Regions from separate parts of the Halomonas sp. V046 genome, predicted to be linked through region 1. Evidence: predicted binding sites of a transcription regulator. Region 1 holds the regulator's gene; the other holds the start of a gene.
What was found. Region 1 encodes FNR, which switches genes on or off when oxygen is low (the NO sensors DNR and NnrR bind a similar motif). Its sites were predicted from a motif close to TTGATNTANATCAA; they were not measured.

Region 1 (11,594 bases):
GCAAGTTCACCGTGCCGGACTTCATTGGCGATCGGTATTACTCCAATGTGGCCCGGACCGTGGCGGTCATCTGCGTTATTTTCGTCTCCTTTACCTATGTCGCCGGTCAGATGCGCGGCACCGGTATCGTCTTCGCTCGCTTCCTAGAGGTCGACGTGAATGTCGGCGTCGTGATCGGCATGGTCATCGTGTTCTTCTACGCGGTACTCGGCGGCATGAAGGGGATTACCTATACCCAGGTGGCACAGTACTGCGTGCTGATCACCGCCTTCATCGTGCCTGCCGTGTTCCTGTCGATCATGATGACCGGCCACGTGCTGCCGCAGACCGGCCTCGGTGCGACCTTCGTCGATGCGGCCGGCAACGACAGTGGTCAATACATCCTCGATCGTCTCGATGGCCTGCTCGAGGAGTTGGGCATCACGCCTTACACCGACGGCAGTCAGCCGATGATCAATGTGTTCTTCATCACCGCTGCGCTGATGTGCGGTACCGCCGGCCTTCCCCACGTGATCGTGCGCTTCTTCACCGTGCCGCGGGTGCGTGATGCGCGCATCAGTGCCGGCTGGGCGCTGATCTTCATCGCTCTGCTGTATACCACCGCACCGGCGGTCGGCGTCTTCGCCCGCACCAACATCATCGACACGGTGAACAATACCGCCTACGAGGAAATGCCGAGCTGGTTCAAGAGCTGGGAAACCGTCGGCCTGATCGGCTGGCTCGACAAGAACGGTGATGGCGCCGTTCAGATGGGGCCCAAGGCACCGTTCGAAGGCAAGCCGGAGTTTGCCGAAGACGGCTCGGTCGGTGAGCATGGCGAGCGCGTCGTGACCAACGCCCCCGTCGAGGGTGATGCCGAGGTCTATATCGACCGCGACATCATCGTGTTGGCCAACCCCGAGATCGGCGGTCTGCCTGCTTGGGTGGTGGCCCTGATGGCGGCCGGTGGCGTGGCGGCAGCACTGTCCACTGCGGCGGGCTTGCTGCTGGTGATATCGGCGGCGATTTCCCACGACCTGATCAAGAAGCAGATCAACCCCAACCTGAGTGAGAAGGGCGAGCTGCTTGCTGCGCGCTCGGCGGCGGCGGTCGCGGTGGTCGTGGCAGGCTACTTCGGTATCAATCCACCAGGGTTCGTGGCTCAGGTGGTGGCCTTCGCCTTCGGTCTTGCCGCCTCGTCGTTCTTCCCTGCCATCTTGCTTGGCATCTTCGACAAGCGCATGAACCGTGAGGGCGCGATCGTCGGCATGGTGACCGGCTTGACCTTCACCTTCACCTACATCGTCTACACCAAGTTCATCAATCCCGATCCGTCGATCTGGTGGTTTGGCATCTCGCCGGAAGGCATCGGAACCCTCGGCATGATCTTCCACTTCATCATCGCCTACGTGGTCTCGCGTGCCACCAAGGCACCGCCCGAGGAAATTCAGGAGCTGGTCGAGAGCGTGCGCGTCCCGCGTGGTGCCGGTGAGGCCACCGCCCACTAACCGGGTTGTCATTCTCCAGCGGAAGACGCCGCCCCCGGCCTTGCCGGGGGCGCAGTCAGAGGAAACCCCATGGTCGATCTTGAACTGACGAATCCGCCTTTTGCGCTGCTGGATGAGGCCCAGCGGCAGCGGGTGCGGGCAGGTCTCGATATGACCTACTTTTCTCGCGACGAGATCATTCTCGATGCCGGACAGCCCGGCGAGTTCGTCTTTGTGATTCACAAGGGCGAAGTCGCCGAGCTGGACCCCAGTCAAGGCGAGGCCGACGCCCGTATCGGCCACTACACCGACGGCGATCTGTTTGGTGCCATCAGCGTGCTCAACGGGACTAGCCGTTATCGCTTCGTGGCTGAGCAGGAGAGCCTGTGCTACCTGATGCCACGCGCGCTGTTCCTGTCACTGTGCGAGTCCGCGCCGGCCTTCGCCGACTACTTTCAGCGCCGCCTGGCCGACAAGTCGCGTCTGTTGGCCGAGCGTCGCTGCGACGGCGGCGTGACGCTCGCCGGGTTCATGTTGGCTCGGGTCACCGAGTGCATGCGCGAGCCCCTGGTGGTGAGCGAGGCGAGCACCATTTCCGAGGCCGTGCATACCCTCAAGGACAGCCAGGCCGATAGCCTGTTGGTGGCACAGGGTGAAAGCCTGGGCATGGTCACCAAGACCGATCTGCTCGATGCCCTGGTCATCGAGGGCCGGGCGCAGTCGAGCCCGGTGGTCGAGATCGCCCACTTGCGCCTGGTGGCGGTGGGCCGCGAGCAGTACCTGTTCGAGGCGTTGATTGAGATGACCCGGCACAAGGTCGCCCGAGTGGTGGTCATGGACGGCGAGCGTCTGGTCGGTGTGGTCGAGCTGACCGATGTGCTGAGCTTCTTTTCGAGCCGCAGTTATGTGGTCAGCCTGCAGGTCGAGCAGGCGGCAAGCCTGGCGGCGCTGAGCGAGGCCAGTTGCAGAACGCCGGAGCTGGTCGAGGCGTTGATGGTCCAGGGCGTGCGCCTGCGCTTTGCCATGGGCATGCTGGCGGCGCTCAACGCCCGCATCATGCACAAGGCCTGGGACTTCGTCATTGGTGCCGAGCACAGGCAGTCGGGCTGTTTGATGGTGATGGGGAGCGAAGGCCGCGGCGAGCAGATTCTCAAGACCGACCAGGACAACGCGCTGATCCTTGCCGATGCCACCACGGCAGAGGAATGGCCCACGCTAGGTGCGGACATGGCGCGCTTCTCCGAGGTCCTGATGGACCTTGGCTATCCCCGCTGTCCGGGCAACATCATGGTCTGTAATCCCGAGTGGGTCGGCACCTTGGCGCAGTGGCGCCGGCGCATTCGACGCATGGTAGAGCGTCTCGATGCGGACAGCCTCATGCGCCTTGCCATCCTGCTCGATGGCTGCGCGGTGGCCGGAGACGCAAGCCTGATGGGGCGTCTACGCGATACTCTGATCGAGGAAACCCGGGGTAATGAGCTATTGCTGACCCATTTCGCCCGGGGGGTGTTGCAGTTCTCGACGCCGTTGACGATGTTCGGGTCGCTGAAGAAGCCCGCCCATGGCATAGACATCAAGAAGGGCGGCATCTTTCCCATCGTTCATGGGGTGAGAACCCTGGCGCTGGAGCGCGGAATTCGTGCCACCTCGACCCTCGACCGCCTCGATGCCCTGGTCGCCGACGGTCGCCTTGAGGCCCAGATCGCCGAGGACCTCGGCGAGGCGCTGGTGTTTTTCAGTGAGCTGCGCCTGCGCGCTCAACTCGCCACGCGTGATGCCGATGGCAGGGCAGTGGACGCCTCGACGCGGGTGGTCGTTCAGGCGCTGTCGTCCCTGGAGCGGGACTTGCTCAGAGAAGCGCTGCATATCGTCAAGGATTTCAAGGCGCGGCTGTCGCAGCGCTACCACCTGGAGTACGCATGAGCGCAGATTCGGCCACCCAAGGATGGCTGTCACGACTAGGAGGGCACCCCATGCTGCGAGCGCTACGACGTGTTGCCGACCGTCGCCGTCAAGCCGATGGCGACTACGGCTGGCTGTTCAATCCCTACACCGGAGATGAGCTGGTGTCGCTTGACTGCGAAACCACCGGGCTCGATACCAAGACAGCGGAGCTGGTATCCATCGCCGCGGTGCGTATCCGCGATGATCGCGTGCTGACCAGTGAGTCGCTAGACCTGCGCCTGGTCCGCCCGGATAGCCTCAGCGGTGACTCGATCCGGATTCATGGCCTGCGCGGCGTCGACCTGGAGGATGGCATCGAAGTCGAGCAGGCACTGGCTCGCCTGCTCGATTTCATCGGCAACCGACCGTTGGTGGGGTGGTGCATTGGCTTCGACCTGGCGGTTCTCGATCGCTATCTGAAGCCGCGGTTCGGCTTCGCGTTACCCAACGCGACCATCGATGTGGCCCAGCAGTATCGACGCTTGATGCGGCGTAGCCACCCGGAACTGGAACTGCAGCCGGGATTCGAGACGCTTGCCGAACGTCTCGGCGTGCCGGTAATAGGACGGCATAGCGCACTCGGCGACGCGGTGACCACGGCCCTGATGCATCTGCGCCTGGCCAGTGGCGCGCTGGTGGCCAAGAACGCTTGAGGGCAAGGGCGCAAGCCGAGGTGATGGGCGAGCGGCTCGCACGGCGCCCCGAGCGCCGCGTCCTGTGACCGACGAGCCCCAGAGCCCGACTCGGGACCGACGCAGCCGCTGCGGCGATCGATTCATGTCTGACCAGGCACATGCCTGACCCAACAGCCTCGTACCCAGGGAGCGAATTTTCGATGAGCGTGCACGACTTTTTTTCGGTTGTTGAGCCGGTATTGCTGGTAGTGGGCATGGCCATGGTGATGGTGGCCTACCTTGGCTATGTGCGCCGGACCCGCGATCTGGCAGGGATGATAAAGTTCTGGGAGAAGCGATTGACGCTGACCCGCCGCGAGTACGCCTGGCAACGCATTGGCATCGTGACTCTGCTGCTGGGTGTCGTGGTGAGGTACCTGCTGGTGCTGGGCGCGATCTGAGTCGATGGCTCAAGCCTGTTGGCACGGTCCTGTGGGGGGGAGCGGGCGCTGACGCCTTCGCCTCTGACCTTGGCCGATGATAGAATGTTGACCCTTCATTTTCTCAGCCGTGATTCTTGTGCCCATGTCCTCAGCCCTGTCCTCAGCCCTGTCTTCCGCCCCGGCCGCTGCGTCCTCGGTGGCCGAGATGTTCGACCCCATGGCCGCGGACCGGGTAACAACCGGTGAGGCGCCGGCCGCCACAGACAAGCGCGAGCTCGACAAGCTACGCAAGCGCCTTCGGCGCCAGACCGGCAATGCCATTATCGACTACGGCATGATCAAGGAAGGCGACAAGGTCATGGTATGCCTGTCCGGCGGCAAGGACAGCTATACCATGCTTGAGATCCTGCGCAATCTGCAGCGCAATGCACCGGTCAATTTCTCGCTGGTCGCGGTCAATCTGGATCAGAAGCAGCCGGGCTTTCCCGAGCATGTGTTACCCGAGTATCTGGATCGCCTCGGCGTGGACTACCACATCCTCGAGAAGGACACCTATTCGGTGGTGAAGGAGAAGACCCCGGAGGGGAAGACCACCTGTGCGCTGTGCTCACGCCTGCGTCGCGGTTCGCTCTACGGCTTCGCCGAGGAGATCGGCGCCACCAAGATCGCTCTGGGCCACCATCGCGAGGACATCCTCGAGACGCTGTTTCTCAACATGTTCTTCGGCGGCACGCTCAAGTCCATGCCACCGAAGCTATTGTCCGACGATGGCAAGAACATGGTCATCCGGCCGTTGGCCTACTGCCGCGAGGCAGATATCGAGGAATTTTCTCGTCGCATGGCGTTTCCGATCATTCCCTGCAATCTGTGCGGCTCCCAGCCCAACCTGCAGCGCCAGGTGGTCAAGGAAATGCTGGCGGAGTGGGAGGTCAAGCATCCCGGTCGCTTGGAGAGCATGTTCAAGGCGGTAACTAACGTCGCCCCGTCTCAGTTGGCCGATCGTGAGTTGTTCGACTTCGAAGGCCTCGAGCGGGTCCAGGCCGAGCGCACAGCCAATCGCATCGACGTGGTGGACGCTGGCTGACAGCGACCGCTTGTGGCTCGGGCGGTGTGGCGCTTGTGGCTCGGGCGGTGTGGCTCGGCCCGCGACGGGCCGGCTCGGCGAGGCCCTGGGACAATCGTCCTCGAGTCTGGGCGGCATCAGGCCTGGCTCGCCCCTACGGCACACTGTCAGCCCAGCCCAGCCCAGCCCAGCCCACGATGCGCACGAGACCGCGGCATCGCCCGAACGCTGGCGTCAGCTGGCCTCGGTATCGGCGAGTCGGGACAGCGCGGTGATGTCGAGGATATTGACTTCGCGTCCCGAGACCTCGACCAGGTCCTGCTGCTGGAAACGCCCGAGGATGCGGCTGACCGTCTCCACCGCCAGCCCCAGGTGGTTGCCGATATCGGCGCGGGACATCGACAGGCGGAAGCTGAACGGCGAATAGCCACGGCGGCGGAAGCGGTCCGAGAGGCCGAGAAAGAAACAGGCCAGACGTTGATCGGCGGTCTTGCGGGATAGCAGCTGCATCATGCGGCGGTCGTGGCGCAGCTCCTTGCTGAGGGTGCGGAACAGCTGTGCACGAAGCTCTGGCAGCGTCTGGGTTAGCGCATCGAGGCGGTCGAAGGGGATCTCGCACACGGTGGTGGTCTCGAGCGCGACCACGCTGCCGGGATAACGGTCGTCATCGATACCGTCGAGCCCCACCAGTTCACTGGGCAGGAAGAAGTTGGTCAACTGAGCCTCACCGCTGCCCTCGGTGGTGATCTGCTTGAGGCTGCCCGAGCGCACCGCATAGACACTGGTGAACCGGTCGCCCTGTTCGATCAGCCGGGTGCCCTTCTTGACCGGTGGGTGACGGCGGATGATGGAGTCGAAGCGCTCCATCTCGGCGGACTCGAGAGACAGGGGCAGGCAGAGAGAGCTGAGACTGCACGACTCGCAGCGGGTTTCATGCATCAAGGTCGCCTTCGATCTTGGGCCGATAGACAGATTCGCCACTCCTGTGAGTCAGCGATCGATGAGGATCGCGCGCCGTCGGGGCCTAGGTGGCCGAGGCCAGCACGAGAAAGACAGTATTCTACACCGAGAAGTCATGCAAAAGTGCTGAATACCTCTTTTGCCATAGGAGTTTACGTAATCTACATGAATTAAAATCCTAGTGCACCGGCCGCCTGCCACGTGGCGAAGCTCAGGATCATCGCCGCCGCCATCAGGCGCGTTGCGCGATGCCGAACCAGGCCTTGCAGCTGCCGTGCGGCAAGCCCGGTGGCCACCAACGCGGGCAGGGTGCCGAGGCCGAAGGCCGCCATCAGGGCCGCCCCTCGACCCGGGTCGGCACTCGCCATGCTCCAGGCCAGCATGGAGTAGACCAGGCCACAGGGTAGCCAACCCCAGACGGCGCCGAGCGCCACGGCCTGGGGCACTCGTACCACCGGCAACAGTCCTCGCCCCACCGGCTCCAGGTACCTCCATAGAGCGCGGCCCAGTCCCTCGACGCGGCGCAGCCCCTTCCACAGATCGGCAATGTACAGTGCCATCAGGGCCAGCATGACCGCGGCGATCAGTTGCAGTGCCGTACGCATGCCTGGTGCCAGGGTGACCAGCGAGCCGAGGCTGGCGGCGAGGCTGCCAGCCAGTGTGTAGCTGAGTATTCGACCCGCATTATAGCCCATTACCAGCGCTCCGAGTCTCGCAGGATGGCGCAGACTCGGCGGTACGGCGAAGGTCAGGGCGCTCATGATGCCGCCGCACATGCCGATGCAGTGGGCGCCGCCAAGCAGGCCGAAGACGAAGGCCGCGGTTAGCGGTGGCAGCGCGAGGCCGGTGGGGTCCATCAGATGATCACCGTTGTGTGCCGTTGCGGTTGCCGTCGGCTTCCTTTACGGGGCCGTCGCGGCATCCCTCGACGCTCGCCGGGGGCGCCTCGCCAGCACCGTCGCCAGCACTGTCGCGGTGAGCGGTGTCGCTGCCTGGCGGGTTGCCGCCTCGTTCCCCGGCCGCCGCCTTCTCGGGGGGCTTGTTCGCCGGCCGATCCGTTTCGTCATCATCGAACAGGATACGATAGGCCGGCCCCTCGAGGTCCTCGAACTGGTCGTGCCTGACGGCCCAGAAGAAAGCCCAGACGGCCAGGCCCAGCAGCATCAGCGATAACGGGATCAACAGGTAGAGGATGCTCATGGCGACGTCGATATGGGTGAAGTGAGAGGCGCTTGCGCCGCTGCTGAGGCCCGCCAACGCGTCAGGCGAAGGGCGTTGCCGACCACCAGAAGCGAGCTCGCGGACATGCCCAGCGCCGCGGCCCAGGGGGGGACGAACCCCAGGGCCGCCAAGGGTAGAGCGATGACATTGTAGAGCACCGACCAGCTGAGGTTCTGGCGGATGATGCGGCGAGTGAGCTCGGCGACTTCGATGGCCTCGACGATACGCTGGAGGTTATCACCGAGCAAGATAATGTCGGCTCGGGTTCGTGTCAGGTCACTGGCACCCGCCAGCGTGATGGCCAGGTCGGCGCCTGCGAGGACCGGAATGTCGTTGATGCCGTCGCCGACCATGGCGACACACTCTCCTCTGGCCTGGGCCGCTTGAAGATGGGCCAGCTTGTCTTCCGGCGAGGCGTTGCCGCGCCAGGTGGTCAAGTTCAATTGGCTGGCCATGGTGGCGGCGTTGGCCTGGCTGTCACCGGACAGCATTTCCACGGCCAGGCCGCGCGCCGTCAGCGCCGCCAGGGTCGCGGCAGCGTCGTCGCGGACACGGTCATCGAGGCGGAACCAGGCCATGGGGTGGCCGTCGCGGGTGAGCAAGAGCCACAGGCCGGTGCCGGGGGCGTCGAGTGCCGCGTCCTCGCCGAGGGCGAAGTCGGCGCGGCCGAGCCGCCACAGGGCGCCCTGACAGCGCCCTCCGATACCGCGGCCAGGATGGTTACGGATATCCTGGGCGCTGACGCTCGTGTCGCGATGCGTCGCGAAGGCCCGGGCGATGGGGTGCTCCGAGGCCGCTTCAAGTGCTGCGGCCACCGCCGTGAGCTCGCCGGCGGTGTGTCTCGTCGCCGCTGCAAGCCGTGTCTCGGCAAGGTGGATGTCGCCGCGGGTCAGGGTGCCGGTCTTGTCGAATACCAGCCGGTCGAGGCCGGCCAGGGTCTCCAGGGCATCGGCCCGGGTGACCAGCACGCCGGCTCGGCGCAAGCGTCCGTGGGCTGCCGTCAGCGCGGTTGGCGTCGCCAGGGCCAGGGCACAGGGACAGGTGACGACGAGCACCGATAGGGTCACCCAGAGGCTGCGGGCCGGGTCGATGAAGGTCCAGGCTAGCGCGACCGCCGCGGTGACCAGTAGCAGGTTGATCACGAAGCGGTGGGCGATGCGCTCGGCCAGGCGGGCGATACGCGGCCGGCTGGCGAAGGCGCGATCGGTAAGATCGACGATACTCGCGACTCGGGTCGCCTCGCCGACTCGCGTGACCTCGAGCTCCAGCGGGCTGTCGACCGCCAGGCTGCCGGCGCAGACGTCATCGCCCTGGCGCCGGGTCACGGGCAAGGATTCGCCGCTGAGCATGGACTCGTCGAGGCTGGCGATGCCCGAGGTCACGATGCCATCGGCGGGAACCTGCTGCCCTGGACGTACCCGAATCCGGTCGCCGGGGCGCAGTTGGTCGGCTGGCACGACCTGCTCCTGGTCGTCGCCATCCAGGCGCACTGCCGCCGCTGGCAGGGCCCCCGAGAGGGCATTGCCGCTGCGCCCGTGGTGGGCTCTGGCCTGGGCTTCGATGTAGCGCCCGAACAGCAGAAAAAAGGTGAACATGCTCACCGAGTCGAAGTACATGTCGCCGCCGTCGGAAACGACGGCCCAGATGCTGGCGAGATAGGCACCGCCGATGGCCAAGGCCACCGGCACGTCCATGCCCAGCACGCGGCTTCGCACATCCCTCCAGGCGCCGCGAAAGAATGGTTGCGCGGAAAACAGCACCACTGGGGTGGTCAGGGCCAGGGCGAGCCAGGCGAACAGACGCTCGAAGTCGGCGCTTAAATCGCCGGGTGTCGCGACGTAATGGGGGATCGAAAACATCAATACCTGCATCATGCCGACCGCGGCGACGATCAGGCGGCGCACCATCATGCGGGACTCTTGCTGTAGGCGGATCTGGGCCTGGTCCGGCTCGTAGGGCTGGGAGGGGTAGCCGATGGCGGCCATCTCGGCGAGCAGCCGTGACAGGGCCAGTGCCGTCGGGTCCCAACGAATCTGGACGCGATGCTGGGAGAGGTTGACGGCACTCGAGACGATGCCGTCGAGGGCGTTGAGGTGATGCTCGATCAGCCAGGCACAGGCGGCACAGGTGATGCCATCCACCGCCAGGGTGGCGCGCTGGATGCCGTTGTCCTCGGTCTTGACGAAACGCGCCTGGAGACCCGGGTCATCGAACACTCGCCAGCTATCCTGCTGGGCCTGGGAGGTCGAAGGGCGCTCGGGCAGGGCGCTGCGAAAGCGGTAGTAACTGTCGAGGCCAGCGTCGACGATGGCGTGAGCCACAGCCTCGCACCCGGGGCAACACAGCCCCCGGCGCTCGCCATCGACGGTGATCGACCAGGGGGCCGCGATGTCGACCGTAGCGCCGCAGTGATAGCACGACGTCATCGTCATGCCGGCTACAGGCCCGGCGTTAGAGCAATCGCCGAGTCGCTGGGAAACTCGGCTTCGCCGGTCAGGCGCCAGGCGGCATCGTTGCCCACCGAGGGTTGCAGTTGCAGGTACCAGCGGTAGTTCAGTGCCTTTTCCAGGTTGCCGACGTAGTGGCCATCGCGGGTGTGGCTCAACGTCAGGCGGCGGTCGCGGTCGCCGTCGGTGGGGAAGATCAAGGCAAGCACCAGCTGGTCGGGGTACTCACCGCCCCGCAGGTCGACGTTGATGTCGCCGGTGAGACCATCGACGCGCAGGCTGGCCGCGAGGCCAAGTGCCTCGGCGCGCTGCTGCTTTTCCAGCTGGGCGTTGATGGCCAGGCCTTCCTTGTAATAGTCATCCGGCACCGAGCCATCGAAAAAGCGAATCGAGAGTGCGAGGTACGTCAGGCTGAACATCACCGAAGAGGCCAGCAGGGCAATCAGAAACCACGGCCAGAACTGCTTGTACCAGGGCGCAATTTCGTGGTGGTCGGATGGCGTCATTTGGGCACTCCAATAAAGCGGCTGTCACGCTCGATGACCAGCGTCGGGTCATCCTCGGCACGCGCGCGGACGACGATGTCGTAGCTGCGCTCGGTGAGGCGCGCGGGATCCACCGACAGCGTCATCACTCGGCTGCGTGATTCGCCTGCCGGCACACTGATGGCGTCGGTGTCGCCTTGCAGACCATCGATACCCTCGACTTCGAGTCGGTAGGTGTGGTCCTTGTTGTCCAGGTTGCGCACATTGAGCGAGTAGGAATTGGCGATACGCCCGTCACTTAACGTCTGAAACAGACGGGCCCGGTCGCGCTCCACGTCGAGATCCAGTGGCGTGCGATCGGCGATGGTCCAGACGAACAGGCCGATCATCGCCAGCAAGGCGACCAGATAGCCGATCAGGCGTGGCCTCAGCACATGGGTCTTGTTGCCTTCGAGGGCGTGCTCGGTGGTGTAACGGACCAGGCCCCGCGGATAGCCCATCTTGTCCATTACGCTATCACAGGCGTCGATACAGGCGGCGCAACTGATGCACTGGTACTGGAGGCCGTCGCGGATATCGATGCCGGTGGGGCAGACCTGAACGCACAGATCGCAGTCGATGCAATCGCCGATCCCTGCGGCCGCCGGGTCGACGCTGCGCTTGCGCGCCCCACGGGGTTCGCCACGATGGTAGTCGTAGGAGACGATCAGGGTGTCGCGGTCGAACATCACCGCCTGGAAACGAGCGTACGGACACATGTAGAGACAGACTTGTTCGCGCAGCCAGCCGGCGTTGAGGTAGGTGAACACGACGAAGAAGCCGACCCAGAAGTAGGACCAGCCGCCGGCCTCCAGCACCGCGAGTTGCGGCACCAGTTCGCGGATCGGGGTGAAGTAGCCGACGAAGGTGACGCCGGTGGCCAGGGCGATGATCAGCCACAGCGCATGCTTG
Region 2 (11,594 bases), on a different contig from region 1:
CGGGACTCGCCGCCCTCGAGATGTTCGAGCGCGAGGACTTCCCGGCCCAGGTGCGGGGCATTTCCCCGGCCTTCGAGACCAAGCTGCACGCGCTCAAGAGCCATGCCCATGTGGTGGACATTCGCAACTTCGGCCTGGCCGGTGCCATTCAGCTCGCCCCCCGCGATGGCGATCCGTCGATCCGCCCACGCGATGCCCACCTGGCCCTGTGGGAAGCCGGCTTCTACGTGCGCTTCGGCGGCGATACCCTGCAGTTCGGCCCGCCCTTCGGCACCACCGAGGAAGAGCTCGAACGGCTGTTCGACGCCGTCGCCACGACCCTGGACGGGCTCACCTGAGAGCCACGGAAAACGCCCCCTCGGGGCGTTTTCCACCGTTTTTCGACAGCCTGTCGACAGTTCTTATACCGGCCATCCACAGGGTTATCCACAAGCGCGCAGCACCCGGCCGATGACGCGCTCAGTCGCGTAGACTCGCCACAGGCATACCACTTCGTCATGTGGCCGCCGCGGCGGCCCCAAGATTCTTCTGGAGGATTCCCTAATGCAGCACGTAAGCCACTGGATCAACGGCGAGCACCTGGCCGGCGACGGTCGTCTCGAGATCTCGAACCCCGCCACCGGCAAGACCATTCGTACCCTGGCCGACGGCAGTGCCGCGACCGTCAAGGCCGCCATCGAGGCCGGCCAGGCCGCCTTCCCGGCCTGGCGTGATACGCCGCCGGCCAAGCGCGCCCAGGTGATGTACCGCTTCAAGGCGCTGCTCGAGCGCGACGCCGAGCGCCTGGTCCAGCTGATCAGCGAAGAGCACGGCAAGACCGTCGAAGACGCCATGGGCGAGCTTAGGCGCGGCATCGAGAACGTCGAGTACGCCTGCGGCGTGCCGGAGCTGCTCAAGGGCGAGTACTCTCACAACGCCGGCCCCGCCATCGACGCCTGGTCCAACTTCCAGCCGCTGGGCGTGGTGGCTGGCATCACGCCGTTCAACTTCCCGGCCATGGTGCCGCTGTGGATGTACCCGATGGCGATCGCCTGCGGCAACGCCTTCATTCTCAAGCCGTCGGAAAAGGACCCCACCGCCGCCTTGGCGGTCGCCGAACTGCTCGAGGAAGCGGGCCTGCCCAAGGGCATCATGAGCGTGGTCCAGGGCGGACGCATCACCGTCGAGGCGCTGCTCGATGCGCCCGAGGTCAAGGCGATCTCGTTCGTCGGCTCCACCCCCATCGCCGAGAGCCTCTATGCCCGCGGCGCCGCCGCCGGCAAGCGTGTCCAGGCCCTCGGTGGGGCCAAGAACCACGCCGTGGTGCTGGCCGACGCCGACATCGAGAATGCCGCCAATACCCTGATGGGCGCCGCCTACGGCAGCGCCGGCGAGCGCTGCATGGCGATCTCGGTGGCGGTCTGTGTCGGTGACGACACGGCCGACCGTCTGATCGAGGTCATGCGCCCCAAGATCGATGCACTGAAGATCGGCCCGGGCACCGACAAGGGCCTGGACATGGGCGCACTGGTCACCGCGGAGCACCGCGACAAGGTGCTCGGCTACGTCGAGAAGGGCGTTCAGGAAGGTGCCGAACTCGTCGCCGATGGGCGCGAGCTCAAGGTGCCGGGCCATGAAAATGGCTTCTTCGTCGGCGGCTGCCTGTTCGACCGGGTGACCCCGGAGATGACCATCTACCGCGAGGAGATCTTCGGCCCGGTGCTGTGCGTGGTGCGCGTTGCGAGCCTCGATGAGGCTATCGCCCTGACCAACGCCCACGAATACGGCAACGGCACTTGCCTGTTCACCCGCGACGGTGAAGCCGCGCGGCGCTTCGCCGATGCCATCGAAGTCGGCATGGTCGGCATCAACGTGCCCCTGCCGGTGCCGGTGGCGAGCCACAGCTTCGGCGGCTGGAAGCGCTCGCTGTTCGGCGACCTGCACGCCTACGGCCCCGACGCGGTGCGCTTCTACACCCGGCGCAAGGCGATCTCCCAGCGCTGGCCCTCACCCTTCGAGACCACCCAAGCCGAGTTCCACTTCCCCTCCGGCGGGCATTGATCGTCCGGCAGTGGTAATTCTTGCCGAAACACCAACGGGCCCCCACGGGGCCCGTTGCATGAATAGCCTCACCGCCAAGGACCGGATCGCCCCTGCGCTAGCCTCCTGTCCACCTCCTATCCACCTCCTATCCACCTTCTATTCACGGCCTATCCACCCCCTATCCACCGACGCGTCACAGGCCGCCACCAGGTTGTTCACAGGCTTGCCCACACCGCATCGCCGCCTTAGTCGGGGCATCAAGGCTCACAATACCGCTCCCATACGGGGAACCTGATACGCATCAAGCCCCCGCCTGCGTGTCGGCGCTAGCATGACGCCATCCTTCTGTTGGAGTTCGTCATGGAACTGGTGTGTCCCGCGGGTAGCCTGCCCGCCATGAAACGGGCCGTGGATGAAGGGGCCAACGCGGTCTATTTCGGCTTCCAGAATGCCACCAATGCGCGTCAGTTCGCCGGACTCAACTTCACCGAGAAGCGCGCTCGGGAAGGCATCGAGTACGCCCAATCCCGCGGTTGTCGGGTGTTTTGCGCCATCAACACTTACCCCCAGCAGCAGCAACTGGTGCAGTGGCAAAGCGCGGTGGACCAGGCCGCATCGCTCAAGGTCGACGCCCTGATCCTGGCCGACCCGGGCCTGTTGGCGCACGCCGCCGACCGCCACCCCGATATCGCCCGCCATCTATCCGTGCAGGGCTCGGCCACCAGTCACGAGGCGCTACGCTTCTATCACCGCGAGTTCGGCATTCGCCGGGCGGTGCTGCCTCGCGTGTTGTCGATCCATCAGGTGCGCGATCTGGCCCGCCATTCGCCGGTGGAGCTCGAGGTATTCGCCTTCGGCAGCCTGTGCATCATGGCCGAGGGACGCTGCTATCTATCGTCCTATCTCACCGGCGAGTCGCCCAACACCCACGGCGTGTGCTCACCCGCCGCCCATGTGCGCTGGGAAGAGACCGATCAGGGCCGCGAATCGCGCCTCAACGGTGTGCTGATCGACCGCTACCGGCCCGATGAACAGGCCGGCTACCCGACCCTGTGCAAGGGCCGCTTCGAGGTAGACGGCAAGGTCGGCCACGCGATCGAGGCGCCGACCAGCCTCAATACCCTGGACCTGCTGGCCGAGCTCGACGAGCTCGGCATCAAGGCGGTCAAGATCGAGGGGCGCCAGCGCAGCCCTGCCTACGTGGCGAGCGTCACCAAGGTGTGGCGCCAGGCGCTGGATCACCTTGCCGCCAGCGGTCAGGACTACCGCCCCCAGGCCGATTGGACGCGGGCGCTAGCGCCCCTGGCCGAAGGCTCCACCCACACCCTCGGCGCCTACGAGCGCGACTGGAAATAGGACTCGGCATGACCACGCCTTCACTTTCCTTGAGCCTCGCTCCGGTAGCCTTCTACTGGACCCGGGAGCAGTACTTCGACTTCTACGAACGCGTCGCCGCCTGGCCGGTGGCCGGCGTGACCCTGGGCGAGACCGTGTGCTCCCGGCGTCGCGACATGAAGCTCGCCGACTGGCTGGCGATCGGCCGCCACCTGGCCGCCGCCGGTAAGCAGGTGACCCTCGGCTCCCAGACCCTGATCGAGTCCAACGCCGACCTGCGTGATCTTGCCAAGCTATGCGACAACGGCGACTTCATGGTCGAAGCCAACGACATGAGCGCCGTGCAGCGGCTCTCGGCGGCGGGCCTGCCGTTCGTCGGCGGCCTGGCGCTGAACCTCTACAACGTACCGACCCTGGCAATACTCCAGCGCTCGGGCATGTCCCGCTTCGTGGCACCGGTGGAGTTGCCCGGCGCCGATCTAGCGACGCTGCTCGGTGCGGCGCGCCAGGCCGGACTCGCTCTGGAGTGCGAGGTGCTGGCCTACGGCCACCTGCCGCTGGCCTGGTCGTCGCGCTGCTTTACCGCGCGCCATCATCAATACCCGAAGGACCGCTGTCAGTTCGTGTGTCAGCGCTACCCCGAAGGTCTGTCGCTCGCCACTCAGGACGACAGCCGTCGTCTGTTTACCTTGAACGGCATCCAGACGCTGTCGGGGGCCTGTCAGGATCTGCGTCACGAGCTTGGCGCCATGGCAGAGATGGGCGTCACCACGGCGCGACTGAGCCCCCGTGCGACGGCCATGGACGAGATTGTCGACGCCTTCGATCGCGCCCGCCATGGCCACCTGGCATCGCCGTCACCGCTGAGTCTGGTCGACGCCGAGCTGTGCAACGGCTACTGGCACGGCCAAGCCGGCATGGACCTGGCGCCGGCGGCCGGTATCTAACTCGCTGCCAGCCGCTCCGGCACCGTGGCCTGCCTCCTTCTCCCGTCGATCGGCTCAGCGCGAGCCAGAGGTCCAGCGCTGGAGGCCGGTCAGGGCCTCGGCCAGCCGGGGGTGCAGCAACGCCATCTCCTGCCCATCGAGCAGGTTCTTCAGCGTCAACCCAAGCTCCGTGTCGCCCTCCAGACACAGGCGACGCTGGAAGAACAGGCTGTCGGGATCTTCTTCGCGATTGGCCAGGCAGACGAATTCCCGCCAGCCGCCCTTCACCTTGGCCTCCCACGGCAAGTGAGTGGCGTGCAGGCGCCCGGCGTCCAGCGTCAGCGTGACGGCGAGGGCCAGATCATCGATCTCCAGGCACACCCGGCGCCCCTCCAACACATCGAACTCGCCCTCGGCCAAGGGCTCGGCCAGGGTGCGATTCAGCCACGGCTCGAGGCTCGCCCGCAGCAGCGGCAAGGGCAGCGGGCCGAGGCGTCGCATCAACGACAGGTGCAGGCGGTGGGGCAGGCGGATCAGCGAGGCCGCGCCGGCCGACGGCAGCGATGGCACAGACAAGGAGGCAAGCGGAGAGAGCGACATGAGCAGTCCTGGGCGAGGTGATGGAGTACCGCAGGACTATGCTAACGACGCACCGAGTGTAGGTTCATGATATCCATCAAGTCAGACGGGCTCTGCTTGGTAACGAGCCTGCATCTTTTCACCGCCGGCCCTTGCCGCCCTCGACTAACCGATACCACCACTGCAGAGCGAGCCCCCGGCCGCCCTCGCCTGAATGGGCTGGCACACCCGCCGCCGAGCCCACCCTCGAAGTCTGCTACACCGCAAGGGCATGCACGCGCTTTTTTTCTCAGTTCATACAGCGGTGCTGCCCTTGCGGCAGCCCGATCTATCATCTGACCGGCTCAGACGCCGGCGACCCCCGGCCTTTTCGGGGCTCCGGGCTACCGCCACGCCGCTAGCCATTATTGATGGCGCCCCTACGACACTGGGCCCCATCGGGGCCCAGTGTTCGGTCGTCGCTGTCGAGGTTCGGCGCTGTTCAGCCGCACTTCGTCAGCCGCACTTCGACCAGCCGCAGCCGGCGTAGCAGGTCGGGCAGCCGTCCATCATGATCAGCTCGCCGCGACACTCCGGGCAGTGGCCAACCACAGCAGGGCCCGCGCCCTGGGCCGCGTCTTTGTCGCCGTTTGAGCCAGAGGCGAGCGCCGAGGACGTCCCCCCCAGGGGCTCGACGGCGCCGCCGGCGGCGCTCTCTTCCTCGACGTCGGCCGGGAACCAGCCATGGCCCGAGGCCTGACGCTTGGCGAAGCGGCTGACCAGGTCTTCGACCGCGACCTGGTTGCCGTCGATATCGAGGAAGCCGCGACGATAGAGGATCTGCTGGATCGACCAGGCGATGGCGGCGACCTCGGAGTCATGGAACATCGGCTTGCCCCAGCGGTTCATGCCGCAGCGCACCAGGCCCTTGTCCCAGGCCACCTTGCGCAGGTCGGCCACCGCCTGGGTGACGTAGCCACCGCGCGCCGCCAGCGACAGGCTGCGCATGGTGGCGGTGATCCACTGGTGCTCGCTGGACAGCTGCCCGGAGGGGAAGAAGAACTCCACCGGACGCTCGATGATCACCCGCTGACCATTGAGCACCCCTTCCACCGGCATGAACGACACCAGCAGATAGACCTTCTTGCGGCCTTCGGCGCCGACGTAGGAGATCTTCTCCGAGACCGCCTCGAGCGTGCCTTCCGGACGCGAGGCGATGCGCATGGTCAGCGGATTTTCCTCGGGCAGGGCGGCGGGAGCGGGCGCCGGGGCCGGGGCCGGCTCCGCGCTCTTGACCCGGTAGCCCACGATTTTCGCGTTGATTTCGACGGCCATTACAGGGCTCCTGAACGAAGGTGAAGGTGTTGAGTGATTGACGCCACGAGGCGCTTACCATTTGCCATAGGTGCCCTCCTTCAAGGCGTCGTACAGGTTGGCGGCGTTATGCTCTTCACCGTCGTAGATCACCGTTTCATCGCCCTTGAGCTCGAGGCTCTCGCCGTTGTCCAGCTCGAACACGTAGGTGGTGTTCTTCAGGTCATCTTCACGCACCAGCACACCCTGGAAGGCCTCGGGGTTGAAGCGGAAGGTGGTGCAGCCCTTGAGCCGGCTCTGGTAGGCATCCAGGTACAGGTCCTTGAACGCCGCGAAGGGAAAGTCGGTGGGCACGTTGACGGTCTTGGAGATCGCCGAGTCGACCCAGGCCTGGGCCGCGGCCTGCACCGCGACGTGCTGGGTCGGTGTCACCGAGTCGGCGGTGATGAAGTACTCGGGCAAATCGCTCTCCACCGCATCGGCGTGCATGAAGTGGCGGAAGGCCGCCAGCTCGAAGGACACCACCTCGACCTGCTCCTTGGTCTTCTTGCCGGCCTGGATGACGTTGCGGAAATAACGGTGCGAGAACGACGGCTCGATGCCGTTGGAGGCGTTGTTGCCAAGCGACAGGCTGATGGTGCCGGTGGGCGCGATGGACGAGTGGTGGGTGAAGCGCGCGCCGTGCTCGGCGAGCTCGGCGACGAGCCCGGGCTCGACCTCGGCCACCTTCTGCATGTAGCGGCTGTAGCGCGCGTGCAGAATGCGCCCGGGCACCTTGTCACCGGCCTCGTAGCCATCCTGGGCAAGCTCGGGACGGCTGCGCAGCATCTTCGGCGTCAGCTCGAATTCCTGCTCGAGGATCGGGGCCATGCCCTTTTCCTTGGCAAGCTCGAGGGCCTGCTTCCAGCCCTCGACGGCCAGTACCCGGCTGACCTGCTCGGTGAAGGCCAAGGACTCCGGTGAGCCATAAGGCATCTTGAGCATGGTCATGGTCGAGCCCAAGCCCAGAAACCCCATGCCGTGGCGGCGCTTGGCCTCGATTTCCTTGCGCTGGCCATCCAGCGGCAAGCCACTGATCTCGACCACGTTATCGAGCATACGAGTGAAGATCGCCACCACCTCCCGGTAACGATCCCAGTCGAAGCGCGGCTTGTTGCCGAAGGGCTCGATCACGAAACGCGTCAGGTTGACCGAGCCCAGCAGGCAGGCGCCTTCCGGCGGCAGCGGCTGCTCGCCACAAGGGTTGGTGGCGCGGATTTCCTCGCAGAACCAGTTGTTGTTCATGCGATTGACCTGGTCGATCAGGATAAAACCCGGCTCGGCGTAGTCGTAGGTGGAGCTCATGATCGTATCCCACAGCTCACGCGCCTTGATCACTTCCACCACGCGACAGGCCACGCGCCCCTCGCCATCCACCGTATAACCGTCCTCGATCACCGGCCAGTCGCGGTAGATCAACTCGTCTTGCTTCACGTCGTCCTTCTCGCCGCCGTGAAGGGGGAACGCCAGGGGCCAGTCGGCGTCGTGCTTGACCGCTTCCATGAACTCGTCGGTGATCAACAGACTCAGGTTGAACTGACGCAGGCGCCCGGCCTCGCGCTTGGCCTCGATGAAGTCGCGTACATCCGGGTGGCCGACGTCGAAGGTGCCCATCTGGGCGCCACGACGGCCGCCGGCGGAGGCCACCGTGAAGCACATCTTGTCGTAGATATCCATGAACGCCAGGGGGCCGTTGGTGCCGGCACCGGCGCCGAACACGAAGGCACCCTTGTGGCGCAGGGTCGAGAACTCATAGCCGATACCGCAGCCGGCCTTGAGGGTCATGCCGGCATCCACGACGCTGTCGAGGATATCGTGCATGGAGTCGCGGATGGTGCGTGACACGGTGCAGTTGATCAGGCTGACCGCGGGCTTGTAGCCCTCGGCACCGGCGTTGGACATGATCCGCCCGGCCGGCACCGCGCCCTGCTCCAGGGCCCAACGGAACTTGGGCAACCAATGCTTGGCGTTGTCGCCTTCGACCGCGGCCAAGGCCTTGGCCACTCGCTCCCAGGTCGCCTTCAGGTCGCCGTCGACGGCCTCGCCGTGACGGTCCTTCAAGCGGTACTTGGAATCCCAAATGTCATACGAGGGGCCCTGCATGGGTACCTCCTGCGACAGCGCAGCGGCCTTGGCAGATGTGGTCATGCGTAATACTCCGATCATTCCCGGCGGAAAAAGGTCAATAACGGCGCGAAGCGCGCTTGGGCAAAGCCAAGCCGCCACCACCATATATAGTAAAAAATTTGCCAGGCGGCACAATATAAAGGAAAAATCGGGCCATGGAAGACCCGAATTTCAATTAACGAATCGCTGATATTTGGCGAGCGCTCGACAAACCCCGACGCCACGGGCGTGGCGGCGTTCTGCCTCGCCCTAGACCGTGCGCGAGTAGCGACCGGGGGTCGCAGCGAGATAGGCGTCGAAGGCCATGGCCACGTTGCGCAGCATCAGCCGCCCGGCCTCGAGCACTCGAATCCTGTCGTTCTTGATTTCGATCAGGCGATCCTCTTGAAGCTCAGCGAGGCTCGCCAGCGAGCCGGCGAAGTGGTGGGAAAAATCGATGCGATGGCGCGCCTCGATCTCGGTGAAGCTCACCTCGCCGTGGCACATCAGCTGGGTGATGACGTCGGCACGCAGGCGGTCCTCGTCGCTCAGGCGATAGCCGCGCAGCACCGGCAACTCGCCGGCGTCCAGGCACGCCTGGTACTCCTGGGTGGTCTTGACGTTCTGGCTATAGGCCTCGCCCACCCGGCCGATGGAGGTGACGCCGAGGCCGATCATGTCGCACTCGGCGCGGGTCGAGTAGCCCTGGAAGTTGCGCTGCAAGGAGCCGTCCAGGCGCGCCAGGGACAGCTCGTCGTCCGGCAGCGCGAAATGGTCCATGCCGATGTACACGTAGCCCGCCCCGGTCAGCCGCGCGATGGTCAGCTCCAGCAGCTCGAGCTTGCGCCCCGGCGGCGGCATGTCTTCGTCGCGAATGAGTCGCTGGGCCTTGAACAGGCTCGGCAGGTGGGCATAGCTGTAGGCAGCGATACGATCGGGTTTGAGCGCGATCACCTTGGCCAGGGTCGCAGCGAAGCTGTCCACGGTCTGCAGCGGCAAGCCGTAGATCAGGTCCACCGAGATCGAGGCAAACCCTGCCTCGCGCGCGGCGTCCATCAGGGCGGCGACCTGCTCTTCGCTCTGGATCCGGTTGACGGCTTTCTGCACCTTGGCATCGAAATCCTGAAGGCCGAAGCTCAAGCGGTTGAAGCCCATGGCCTTGAGCTCATGGATCTGCTCGGGGGTGACAGTGCGCGGATCGACCTCCAGGGAAAACTCGCGCTCGGCCTCGGGGGCGAAACGGAAGGCCTGGCCGAGGGCGTCGATCAATTCACGCAGTTGGGCGTTGGTCAGGAACGTCGGCGTGCCGCCGCCCAGGTGCAGCTGAGTCAGCTCGCGACCGTCATCGAACAGCCGCGCCTGGAGCGCAATCTCGCGCTTCAGATACGCCAGGTACTCGGCGGCCCGCTCGCGGTTGTGGGTGATGATCTTGGCGCAGGCGCAGTAGTAGCACAGGCTCTCGCAGAACGGCACGTGCACGTACACCGACAGCGGGCGCGGCTCGGCCACCGCCTGGCTGGCATCCACCGCCGCGCGATAGTCCGCGATACCGAAGCCATCGCTGAAGTGCGGCGCGGTCGGGTAGGAGGTGTAACGCGGGCCAGGGCGATCGTACTTTTCGACGAGGGAGCGCTGAAACGGCAGATGATTGGACATCGGGCGGAGCCTCTGTGACAACGAGAGGCGGAAGGTCGACGTCCCGCTGTCCAGCGCCAACCCGCGCCACACAGCGGACCCTGCCCCCGCCTGGTGGCGCCATTATCTCACGGGCCTGTGCATATCTCGGCCAACGATGAACCCCGACATGATCTGCATCAATTCCTCACGACGCGGGGCTATCGATGGCCCGGCCCGGCTCCACCGCTCCCGGCTGCGTGAGCGCCCGGCGCCGCGTCCAGACTGGCCACCGCCTGTGCCAGGGTGCGCGCATGCTCGACTTCATGACACCGGTCAGGCCGAGCCCCGCTCCCGGCTGGCACAGGGCGGCATCTTGATGCGGATCAACTCCTCCTGATAGTTCCTTGCTCATACTCCTTTGCACGCAGGAGCCCATCTATGCGTCGGGATGCGTCTCCGGACAGGCCCCGCAATCGCTCGAGGTCGACGCAACAGCGACTGGCGAGCGCCTACACCGCATGAGGAGAACCACGATGAAAAGGCTGTCACTGGCTGCACTACTCGGCGCAAGCGTCTTCGCCTTGGCCGTCACCGCCGACGCCCAAGCCGCCGGCGATGCCGCTGCTGGGGAAGGCAAGATCGCCGCCTGCGCCGCCTGTCACGGCAGCGATGGTATATCCACCGCTCCGATCTACCCGAACCTCGCCGGCCAGCACGCGCCTTACCTGGAAGGCGCGCTCAAGGCGTACCGCGAAGGTCAGCGCGGCGGCGGCATGTCCGCCATCATGGCGCCCCAGGCTACCGCCTTGTCCGACCAGGACATCGCCGATATCGCGGCCTACTTCGCGAGTCTCACCCCCTGAACGACGGCTAGCCCAGCACTCCGGCTAGCGCCCCGGCTCACGCCGGGGCACCCTTCGCCACTTGTTGGCATAGGCTCCATCACGAGGGCTATCCATGCGCTCACCTCCCCCGAGAGGCGACGGACACTCGCGCGCCTCGCGCTCCCGTTCGCCAACCCGGTTGCACCACCTGCCGCTGCTCCTGGCCGGATTACTGATCTGGCTGCTGGGCGCCACGTCGACCCAGGCCCTGGAGTTCGATCAGTACCCCGGGGAGCTCGGCAGCGCCCGGCTCGATCTCGCCCTGCTCACGCCCGCTTTTCCCGGCGCCAATCGGATAGCCGATGCCGAGACACCGGACCTCGAGTGGCCGGTCAGCGCGGTCTATCACGACGACGAACTGCTCGGCTACGCCTTCGAGAGCGCTCAGGTCACGCCGATACCCGCTTACTCCGGCAAGCCGGTCAATCTGCTCATCGGCATCGACCTGGATGCCAAGATCACGCAAGCCAAGGTCCTCAATCATGCCGAGCCGATCATGCTGGTGGGCATTCCTCAGCAGAAGCTCGATGACTTCGCTGGCGCCCATGTCGGTGCCCGGGTCACCGATCGCTTAGCGGTGGGCGAAGGGCTCGATGCGATCTCAGGCGCCACGGTCACGGTCATCGTGGTCAACGACACCATTTTGCGGGCGGCCCGCCAGGTCGCCGCCGCGGTCGGTCTGATCGCCGATCCCAGCGCCGCTCCCCGGGCCACGGTCAGCCCCGAGGTCTTCAGCGCCGAGAGCTGGGCTACGCTCACCGCCGACGGCAGCATCGGCCACCTGCGCCTGACC

Region 2: a site for FNR is predicted at 10,105-10,118, ahead of hemN (oxygen-independent coproporphyrinogen III oxidase). Genes of this name have one in related genera too.

The regions. Positions count from the first base shown of each region.
Region 1 covers NZ_JBQXYF010000001.1:350,802-362,395, reverse strand. Annotated here, with positions in the region: gene ACUN9Y_RS01600 (sodium:solute symporter family protein) at 1-1,487, shown strand, start outside; gene ACUN9Y_RS01595 (putative nucleotidyltransferase substrate binding domain-containing protein) at 1,557-3,389, shown strand; gene ACUN9Y_RS01590 (3'-5' exonuclease) at 3,386-4,063, shown strand; gene ACUN9Y_RS01585 (hypothetical protein) at 4,246-4,485, shown strand; gene ttcA (tRNA 2-thiocytidine(32) synthetase TtcA) at 4,685-5,551, shown strand; gene fnr (fumarate/nitrate reduction transcriptional regulator Fnr) at 5,765-6,469, opposite strand; gene ACUN9Y_RS01570 (sulfite exporter TauE/SafE family protein) at 6,661-7,347, opposite strand; partial or broken gene ccoS (cbb3-type cytochrome oxidase assembly protein CcoS) at 7,538-7,690, opposite strand; gene ACUN9Y_RS01560 (heavy metal translocating P-type ATPase) at 7,687-10,143, opposite strand; gene ACUN9Y_RS01555 (FixH family protein) at 10,149-10,664, opposite strand; gene ccoG (cytochrome c oxidase accessory protein CcoG) at 10,661-11,594, opposite strand, start outside.
Region 2 covers NZ_JBQXYF010000010.1:106,526-118,119, forward strand. Annotated here, with positions in the region: gene ACUN9Y_RS14865 (aminotransferase class III-fold pyridoxal phosphate-dependent enzyme) at 1-338, shown strand, start outside; gene ACUN9Y_RS14870 (CoA-acylating methylmalonate-semialdehyde dehydrogenase) at 544-2,040, shown strand; gene ubiU (ubiquinone anaerobic biosynthesis protein UbiU) at 2,383-3,378, shown strand; gene ACUN9Y_RS14880 (U32 family peptidase) at 3,387-4,304, shown strand; gene ubiT (ubiquinone anaerobic biosynthesis accessory factor UbiT) at 4,359-4,883, opposite strand; gene ACUN9Y_RS14890 (ribonucleoside-diphosphate reductase) at 5,358-6,176, opposite strand; gene ACUN9Y_RS14895 (adenosylcobalamin-dependent ribonucleoside-diphosphate reductase) at 6,231-8,342, opposite strand; gene hemN (oxygen-independent coproporphyrinogen III oxidase) at 8,571-9,956, opposite strand; gene ACUN9Y_RS14905 (c-type cytochrome) at 10,451-10,780, shown strand; gene ACUN9Y_RS14910 (4Fe-4S binding protein) at 10,875-11,594, shown strand, end outside.